One region of the Amphritea japonica ATCC BAA-1530 genome, then DNA from elsewhere that is predicted to be linked to it. Evidence: predicted binding sites of a transcription regulator. Region 1 holds the regulator's gene; each other region holds the start of a gene.
What was found. Region 1 encodes FNR, which switches genes on or off when oxygen is low (the NO sensors DNR and NnrR bind a similar motif). Its sites were predicted from a motif close to TTGATNTANATCAA; they were not measured.
Positions count from the first base shown of each region.

Region 1 (3,285 bases):
CTAGCGAACTGGTTAACACAGGCCAACAAACTGCTGACCTTAATACCCCATTGTCACTCTATGTACATATCCCTTTTTGTGCTCACGTTTGTTATTACTGCGCCTGTAATAAGGTAATCACACGCAACCGAAAGAAAGCACAACCCTACCTTGATACCTTGTATAAAGAGATGGCTCAGCTTTCAGAATGGTATTCCGAAGATCGCGTTGTTGAGCAGCTCCATTTTGGCGGAGGTACTCCGACCTTTATCAGTAATGATCAGATGATCCAGCTGATGCAGAAGTTGCGTGATAATTTCAAGCTTCTGGATGATGACTCCGGAGACTATTCAATTGAAATTGATCCCCGTGAAGTCGATCACGAAATGTTAAAAGTCCTGCGTGAAATCGGTTTCAATCGAGTAAGTTTTGGTGTTCAGGATGTCGAGCTTAAAGTGCAGGAAGCGGTGAACCGGGTGCAGCCCGTAGAAGAGATCGCCGATGTATTATATGAGTCTCGTCGCCTGGGGTTCCGCTCAATTAACATCGACCTTATTTATGGTCTCCCACACCAGACCCTGGATAGCTTCACGAAAACCCTTGATACCATTATCGAGCTCGACCCTGATCGCTTATCGGTATTTAACTATGCTCATATGCCAGACCGATTCAGGTCACAAAGTCATATCAAAGCTGAAGATCTGCCTAGCCCTGAGACTAAGCTGGCCATTCTAGAAACAACGATTAGCAAACTAATTGATGCAGGTTATGTATATATCGGCATGGACCACTTTGCTAAACCTGATGACGAACTGGCCCTGGCTCAACAAAGCGGGAAGTTACATCGAAATTTCCAGGGGTATACGACTCACAGTGATTGCGATCTGGTAGCCATGGGTGTGTCGTCTATTAGCCAGATTGGTGATGTTTACTATCAGAATGAACATGACATCGCCCTTTATTCTGCTGCAGTAGAATCACGTAATGATGCTATTAAGCGCGGGGTCACCCTGACACGGGATGACAGAATCCGCCGAGCAGTGATTACCCAATTAATCTGTCATTTCCAGTTACATAAAAAAGATATTGAAGATCAGTTTGAAATATCCTTTGCTGACTACTTTACTGAAGAACTGCAGGAACTGGAAAAATTCACTGGGGATGGCCTGGTTGTACTCACTGATGACAACATTGAAGTGACCCCGGCAGGACGGCTGCTGATCCGCAGAATATGCATGTCATTTGACGCGTATATTCCAAAGCAGTCGCCGACAAAGGGGTTTTCCCGCATCATTTGATACGGGAAAAGCTTCACCCGGCTCGAATTTTAGTAGATAATCTTGTGTTAGCTACGTCTATAACAACGAATACAGGACATCATTTATGGGTAACCATAAGGCATCTGAAGGGAAACTACATAGCTTGCAACAGGTCCACTGCGGTACTTGCAGCTTGAGCTCACTGTGCTTACCCGTGTCCCTCAATATGACAGAGATGGACCGGCTTGACGATATTATCGATAAAAGCCGCCCACTCAAAAAAGGTGAACACCTGTTCCACCAAGGCGAACCTTTTTCATCTGTATATGCTATCCGTGCGGGCACGATCAAAACCTATACTCTGACTAACGAGGGCGAAGAGCAGATCACCGGGTTCTACTTCCCAGGTGAACTGGTTGGAATGAGTGGTTTTGATAATGAAGAATACCCGGTATCGGCAAAAATTCTGGAAACCACCACCGTCTGCGAAATCCCCTTTGAGCGACTCGATGACCTTTCTGGACAACTTCCAGAACTGCGCCGCCAGATCCTTCGTACGATGAGCAAAGAGATTCGCGATGATCAGCAGATGATGCTGTTATTAAGTAAGAAAAACGCGGAACAGCGGGTCGCGACATTTCTGGTTAAGCTATCTAACCGTTTCAAAGCACGGGGCTATTCAGCCATTAGTTTTCGGCTTTCAATGTCCCGTAACGAAATCGGTAACTATTTGGGGCTTGCGGTCGAAACTGTTAGCCGGATCTTTACCCGGTTCCAGAAAATGGAATTGGTTCGGGTCGATGGTAAAGAGATTGAGCTAACCAATATTGATGAGATTTTCAAACTCTCGGGTGAATCACAGGAAGAAGAAACCTGTGAAGAGAAATCCTGCCCTAGCACTTAACTTCCCATCTGAAGCAAAGTAATACCCGCACTTAGCGGGTATTATTTTGTCTCCAAAGTCATTCTGTTTTAAGGTAATTCTGATGAGCTTCGATGAATGTTACATAAAGTCAGTCATGCGCACGATTCCGGATTGGCCGGAACCCGGCGTCATGTTCAGAGACATCACCCCTCTGTTTAAAGATCCAAAAGCGCTACGCATGATCTCTGATGAATTTATCCAGCGTTATATCGATACTGATATTACTCATATAGCCAGCATTGACGCCCGAGGCTTTCTCATCAGCTCTATCATGGCATATCAACTCAATATCCCATTGGTCCTGGTACGTAAGAAAGGGAAATTACCCGGTAAAACAATTCAGCGAGAATATGCATTGGAATACGGTACCGCCGCTGTAGAGATGCAGATTGACGCGGTAACTGAAGGAGATAAAGTTCTTGTGTTTGATGACCTTATCGCCACAGGGGGCACCGTCCTCGCTGCCTGCACTATTATTAAAGAGTTAGGCGCAGAGGTATACGAAACGGCAACCCTCATTGACCTGCCCGATCTTGGAGGCTCTGAAAAAATTCAGCAGTCTGGCATACCTGTCCATGCGCTGCTCGCCTACGAGGGACTCTAATCAAAGACCCTATCACCGGGGATGGCTTTACAGGTCTTCCCTGGTCTAGTATCAGCGTCCGGTACTTTTATCTTCCTGATAGCAATTGCCGTGACTGCTTCCCTGCATGATTCAACTATAAATACGCTCCTCCAATCCTCTTTCAAAAATATCTGCGACTATTATACAGTTGCATATTTCTTTAGGTTATATGAATATAACAATGATAAAAATACTATATAAGTAAGAGTAAACCGTTATGTTTAACCGGCCTGCCTATATCACCGCTCTAGTCATCTCAGTTCTGTTTTGCAGCCATTCATACGCGGAAGAGGTCAATATAAAGCATGAAAATCTTATCCTTAATGCCAATTTGCAGCGGATTGATGAACAGCCTCTTAGCGGAAGAGTTGCATTAATCACCCATGGAACACTGGCGCATAACCAGATGGAGATAATCTCCACCCTGCAAAGCTTACTCACTGATGAAGAACTTCCAAGTCTGGCGATAAACCTTAGCCTTGGTATAGATAACCGCC
Region 1 covers NZ_AP014545.1:2,084,816-2,088,100, forward strand. The annotation lists gene hemN (oxygen-independent coproporphyrinogen III oxidase) at 1-1,277, shown strand, start outside; gene fnr (fumarate/nitrate reduction transcriptional regulator Fnr) at 1,363-2,142, shown strand; gene AMJAP_RS09700 (adenine phosphoribosyltransferase) at 2,225-2,767, shown strand; gene AMJAP_RS09705 (alpha/beta hydrolase) at 3,006-3,285, shown strand, end outside.

Region 2 (3,285 bases), 160 kb from region 1:
ATCAAAGCCTGCCCCAATAGCCGGACCATTGACCGCAGCGATCACTGGAATGTCGATCTTTGCCATCGCCAAAGGGATACGCTGGATGCCCAGACGATATTTATTCTGTACGGTATACACGTCACCGGCAAAAGCGCCTTCTTTATGCTCGCCGTCACGCTCACTCATCTCCTTGATGTTACCGCCAGCCGAGAACGCACTGCCATCACCGGTAATAATAAGTACTGAAACATCTGGCGTGTGATTTACCCACTCGGCAACAGTAACCAGGTCATCGATTAAGGCTGTACCTGTAAGTGCGTTACGAACGTCATGGCGCTGAAAGGTAAGGGTAGCAACGCGATTATTTAGGACTAATGTGCTGTCGCTGAGTACTGGGAGTTGTAGTGTGTCAGTCATCTTCATTCCATGGCGGTTATTACTGGGCGGAGCTGGTGTTACATAGCAGCTACTTATAAGGCCTAAAAGTGTATCAGATCTGTTGTTTTTCGACAGTGTTTAGTCCGCTCAGATTATCCATAATGTATTGCTAGCCAAATGCAATCTTCGGTAGGAGATGTCCATTCAACCCGGTGTTTACGATGCGCCGGGATATGAAGATACTGTCCGGCGCTAAGTTCTACCGGCTCACTATCACAGTAAGCTATCCGAGCGCGGCCCTGCACTAATAAGACCCACTCATGACGATCCTGATCATACCAGTCGTTTTCAGGTGTCTGCTGGCCTCGGGACACAATCCGTTCAATTGTGAGATGGTCATTTTCTAACAAAACAGTGAATAACTCGTTAGGCAGGTCAGAAGGGATGTTAGTGAATAGATTTTGCATCAATTTGTCCGATGATCTTTAAGATCAAGGGTAGACCATAATTGAGAAAGTAGACTGAAGATTAAATCTTTCAACTTATAAAATATAAATCAAAAGTTACTGAATGCTAATTTATGATGATTTTGGTTGTACATATAGTGGCTCTTCAGGTTAAAGGAATTCAGCAATATAATTCCTGATAGAAAGCGTAAACGCGAAAAGGGTAAATGAGAAATCTGTGACTTTTTAGCTGGATATGCTGAGATGGATATTCCACCCCAGCATTAGGACTGCATTTCGCTTAAATTAGAACTTGTAGCCTACCCCAAGCATGAAAACGGTAGGGTCAATTTCAAGGCCGCCCATGTCTGTTCCATCGACTTCAACATTGGTATCGATATCCATTTTCCAAACGGCAGCATTTACTAACCATTGGTCATTAATAGAGTAATCGACACCTAGTTGAGCGCTGAGCCCCCAGGAGTCATCCAGCTTTAATTTGGTGCCTGCCAATGCTCCTGTTGTACCCTCAGAGAAGAAGGCTGTGTAGTTGATACCAACGCCAATGTAAGGCTGTAGAGGTGAACTGCTCTCCATAGGGTAGTACTGAATAGATAGAGTCGGTGGGAGATGCTCAGTTTCACCAACCTTTGTTCCGTCTAGTGTAATGTCATGTTTGAATGGTGTTGCTGCCAGCAATTCGACACCAATATTGTTGGTCAACATTAATGTTCCGGCTAAACCAATCTGGGTGTTATCCTCAACATCTAAGCCCGGTACTACAGTATTGTTTGTGGTGTCTGGGTTAACGTTGGCAAGCCCTATACGCAAAACCATATCACCAGCTTCATATGCCATACAGTTTGCTGCTGTGGCTAATGAAGCACCCATTACTACTGCAGAAATTACTTTTTTGTTCATCGATATATTCCCTTAATAAGCGTCAGTAAGTAAGACTCAGCTATTTGACGTTATTTATCCTGGAGGAATATTGATTTAAGACAGTTTTAGAAAACTGTAGAAATGTATCTTGACTAAAAGTTGCGCTACGTCAATTTAACCATGCAATCTATAGGGGTATTTATCGATTCGTAAAATTTAGCAGCTTCTGTAGAAAAACAGTGGGACTAATAAGCGTTATCCGTTAAGTGCTATCCGTTATCTAACTGACTATTTAAATGTCTATCGAGGTAAAATTTATGTCTGAGTGCTGCTGTTATATTTAAGGAAGGAAGTCAGCACAATCCCCGTCAAAGTTAACAGCGCAGCAAGCAGGTAGCCCGATGAAAAGGTGCCGCTTAACTCGGCCAGATAACCAGCCATCGTCGGCCCGCCAATTTGTCCTACACCGAAAAAGAAGGTCACATAACCGAATACTTTTCCAGCTTCAGAAGGCGGCAGCATATCGCTAACCATAGCAGCAATAATGGCGGGAATACTGAAGGCGGTAAGGGCAAACAGTATCATTGACAGATACAGCGAATATTCGCCTGACATTAATGCGACCAGCAGATAAGAAACTGTCTGAAGGCTATATACACCAATCAGTCCTGCTTTACGGCCAAAATGGTCCGAAATCCAGCCAAATAAAGCGCCGGAGAATACACTGAGTACACCGATTGTCATCCAGAGCGATCCGGCTTTAGCCTCACTAAATCCATATTCATCGACTAACGTTGTGACGATAAAAGTTGCGTAAATAACGTAGGTAAAACCAAACACGAAATAGATCGCGCCAATATGAGCAATCAGTCTTAAAAGGTTGTCCGGTGCTTGTTGTACATTGGATGCAGCTGTTGCTTCTACGGGTTCTTCACCCAGCGGGCTTATAGATAATGCATGAGGATTGTTGCGTACCAGCGCAGCGATAATCAATGTTAGTAAGGCAATAATAATCGAGAATGAGGCCCAGCCGATACGCCACCCAGAGTCGCCCCAGTTGCTGTTTAACCAGGGTATCAGCAGGCCGCTTGCCATAATTCCCAAACCATTACCAACAATCATATAGCCAGCAGCACGGCCGCGATATTTCTTGGAAAACCAATGGGCAACGAGTGTCATTGCCGTGATATTTGCCGCACCACTACCTATACCGGTAATGAAATACATTATAACAATCAGCCATAACTGTTGGCTAAGGCTCACAATGAGCATGCTGGCTGATATTAAAATCAGACCAACAACGATGGTTCTGCGTTCTCCAAAACGGGTGATCATCTTGCCGCAGAGAAATACCGACAGCAGATAACCGACAAAATTACCCGTGCTGATAAAACCCATTTCGGAATAACTGAGAGTAAGCGTTGTTCCCATGGATGGCAGTAACATTCCCAGAGCAAAACGCCCCAGTCCCATGCAGCAAAACAGGGTCAACATACCGGAAAATACGATTATCCAGGCATAGTGAATTTTGTGGACAGTCGTTGATGATCCTCGATTCATGAACATATAAAGTAATTATTCTCGGTAATCTTCTCAG
Region 2 covers NZ_AP014545.1:1,922,283-1,925,567, reverse strand. The annotation lists gene AMJAP_RS08950 (enoyl-CoA hydratase-related protein) at 1-399, opposite strand, end outside; gene AMJAP_RS08945 (cupin domain-containing protein) at 513-827, opposite strand; gene AMJAP_RS08940 (OmpW/AlkL family protein) at 1,113-1,697, opposite strand; gene AMJAP_RS08935 (MFS transporter) at 2,004-3,254, opposite strand.
Region 2: a site for FNR is predicted at 1,848-1,861, ahead of AMJAP_RS08940 (OmpW/AlkL family protein). Genes of this name have one in related genera too.

Region 3 (3,285 bases), 120 kb from region 1:
CGTGAATGAAACCGCTATCAGCTCTGAGGTCATTCCATTCGGAGGCGTGAAAGAGTCTGGGCAGGGCCGTGAAGGTTCAAAGTATGGTCTGGATGATTACCTGGAAACTAAATATATCTGTATCGGTGGTATCCAGCGTTAAAGGCTATGTTGATACTGAAGCGGTGGTAACAGCCTGTTACTTCGCTTATTTAGGTAAAAAAAGGAGCTCTTTTAGAGCTCCTTTTTTGTTAAATGAATCAGTTACAGACTGAAAACAACGTTTACCTGGCCGGTACCGGAGCTTGGGAAGTACTCACCGATAATTTCACCTTTACCTTCGTACTTATCCCAACCCAGGGCGCCGAACAGCATTGCGGTATCGTGCATACCACCTTCACCGCTACACAGGTCAGCGTATTCAGGCAGCATTTTCAGGAAAGTAGAGATTTCACCCTGCTGCCACAGATCTAACACCCGTAGGTCAACCTGGCGGTTGAACTCTTTAGAGATGGTGAATGTACCGTTATTGGCTTCGTAGTCATCATTCGCCCAGATAGCGTGTGACAGGGAACCGGATGCAATCAGCATAACCTTGCTATCACTTGCTTCGATCGCTTCACGGATCGCTTCACCCAGGATGCGGGAGGATTCGATGCTGTGAACGGTACACCAGCCGGCAACAGAAACAACTTTCAGGTCACTCTCTGGATTCATATAGCGCATTGGAACCAGGGTGCCGTATTCCAGATCCAGGGATTCAACCTGATGTGAGAGGGTGTATACACCTTTTTCAGTCGCTTTCTCAGCGATCAGGTCACCCAGTGCAGAGTTACCGGTGTATTCATATTCCATATTCTGGATGAAGTGAGGGAACTCGTTACTGGTGTAAACGCCCTTGAAGTGATCACGGGAGTTAATGTGGTAACCATTGTTGACCAACCAGTGGGTATCCAGGACAACAACTGTGTCAGCTCCCGCTTCACGTGCGCGACGGGCAATCTCTTTATGGCCGTCAATGGCTTGCTGTCGTGTGCCTTCCAGTGGGCCTGGTCGTTCAGATAATAGCATTGTTGGTACGTGGGTAACTTTTGCTGCCAGTACAATCTCGCCCATGGTCAAACCTCATTTGATTTTTATAAGTATGTTGAAAGGGCCAGATTAATCTGTATATGACCTGCACCCGGAAAATGTATTATAGTTAATATATTAACTATATGTAAGATTAGTTAGTCTGCAGATTACTGTCAAAGGCTACTATTCATTTCCTGACCCAGATCATCTAAATGTAAACTTTGACTGGGAGTACCAGAGAAATAGGTGAGTTTCTAACAGGAGAGGAACCAGGGCGCCCTGACCCAGAGAAAGCTGCAGAGGGTCAATAGGTTGCTGGATGACGATAGGGTTATAACGCAGGTTAGCCGCTGAGTGGATTTTGGAAAAATATTGGATCAGGTTGTGTCGTTTATGCCTGTGTTGTACTACTTTTCCTGTTTTAGACGCTAATTGTCTTGTGAATCTGATTCCAGTTCGGTGAGTTCTTTCAATAGTTGAGACAGTTCAGTTAATTTCTCGGTGCCGTATAGATCGGTAAAACGCTTATATTTTGCTTCTACATCGGGGCTGAGGCGAGTGAACAATACTTGAGACTTTTCAGTTAAGCGTATCAGGGTGCGGCGCTGATCTTCTTCAGACTTCTTACGGGTGATATAGCCCTGGTGCTCAAGTCGTTTGATAATGCCGGTCAGGCTTGGGCTAAGGATACAGCAGTGGTCTGCCAATTGCTTAGACTCAAGCTCACCGAACGCTTTCAGGGCTCTGAGTACACGCCACTGCTGTTCAGTAATATTATTCTCCTGAAGCAAGGGGCGGAAAAAAGCCATCGTTGCTTCTCGGGCTTTCAGGAGTTGCAGTGGTAAGGAATCTTCAAATTTTCGCATAGGATGTTCTTTTTAAGAGCTTTTTATCTATTCTTACGATTCATGCTTAGTGATGCAAACTTTTTTTTAGTTATGGCCTTTACCTGTCTTATTTTCGCCATTTTAAATAACCGTGAAGCAGTAAGGTGACAATCACTACTCCACCGCCCTGCAAAGCGGAAGGGCTTGGGGCTTCATTTATAAACAGCCAGACCAGCAGGGGACCAAATACTGTTTCCAACAGCATCAGCATACCCACCTCAGCGGCAGAAATGCGCGTGGGTCCCAGAGTAATTAAAACGAACGCTATCGGGATAACAATCACGCAAAGTAACAACATCCAACCCCAGTCTGCACCGGACAGGGCCAGCGGCGATGCGTTTGGTAAGCTGGTGATAGCGATGAATAACCCAGCGGTTATCAATGCCGGCGTCATATCCCGGTGCTTTACGGCACGATCATTGACAAATTTTGCCGATAAACAAATCGCACAACAGAAGGCCAGCAGGTCCCCGGTAAGGCTGGGGGCTGACCACGAGTCTTTCATCACCCAAACGATGCCGAGCATGCAGATAATAATTGCGACCCAGGTGGACGCTGAGGACTTTTCACCAATAAAAACGCGGGCGATGAGTGCTGCAAATAGAGGCTGAGCACTGATAATTACTAACACATTAGCGACAGAGGTGTGATTGATTGCAGAGACGAAGAAGATCGAACAGAGGGCGTAGAGTCCCGCTGAACGTATACTGGGCCAGTCTCGGTAAAAAAAGGGTTTACCTGGATATCGGTAGCGGCACCAGAAAGCAACCGTCAGGCTCATTAGTAGACCACGCCAGAACAATAAACTGAAAGAGTCTGCATCGATCAGGCGTATTAGCAGGGCATCAAAACTCAATACCAGGACGCCGAGTGCTGTCAGTAGAAAGCCTTTAAGGTATTCAGAATTCATAGAGACTCTCTCAGGCTTTTTCATGATTACACAGTGCATTCTTGAGCGAATAGCAAAGTGGATTGAGATGATCCGGCATTGTATCTGTATTTCAATTAAACAACAGTGCTGAAAGCGACTAAAACAGTACGGAAGTATCATAGTGCTTCTGTGATCAACTCCTAAACTGGAATAAATGGCTCAGGAGGTCGATGATGAAGTGTTTTTTGGCAAGCGTACTATTCTTTATTTCAATGCTTGGTTCCAGCACTGTGCTCTGGTCCATGGAGATTAGCCCGGGTTTTAAACAGCTTTATCTGCAGCAGAAAGATGGCCATGAACAGCATATTGGTGGGATAGAGTTTACTGCGTTAGAGGCTGGCCGCTATCAGTATGAAATTACATTGGATCACCATCTGTTTAAGGATTACTTTCTGTCTATGAAGGAGATGAAGT
Region 3 covers NZ_AP014545.1:2,201,897-2,205,181, reverse strand. The annotation lists gene AMJAP_RS10335 (NAD-dependent succinate-semialdehyde dehydrogenase) at 1-142, shown strand, start outside; gene hpaD (3,4-dihydroxyphenylacetate 2,3-dioxygenase) at 244-1,095, opposite strand; gene hpaR (homoprotocatechuate degradation operon regulator HpaR) at 1,482-1,919, opposite strand; gene AMJAP_RS10320 (DMT family transporter) at 2,008-2,850, opposite strand; gene AMJAP_RS10315 (hypothetical protein) at 3,042-3,285, shown strand, end outside.
Region 3: a site for FNR is predicted at 1,248-1,261, ahead of hpaD (3,4-dihydroxyphenylacetate 2,3-dioxygenase). Genes of this name have one in related genera too.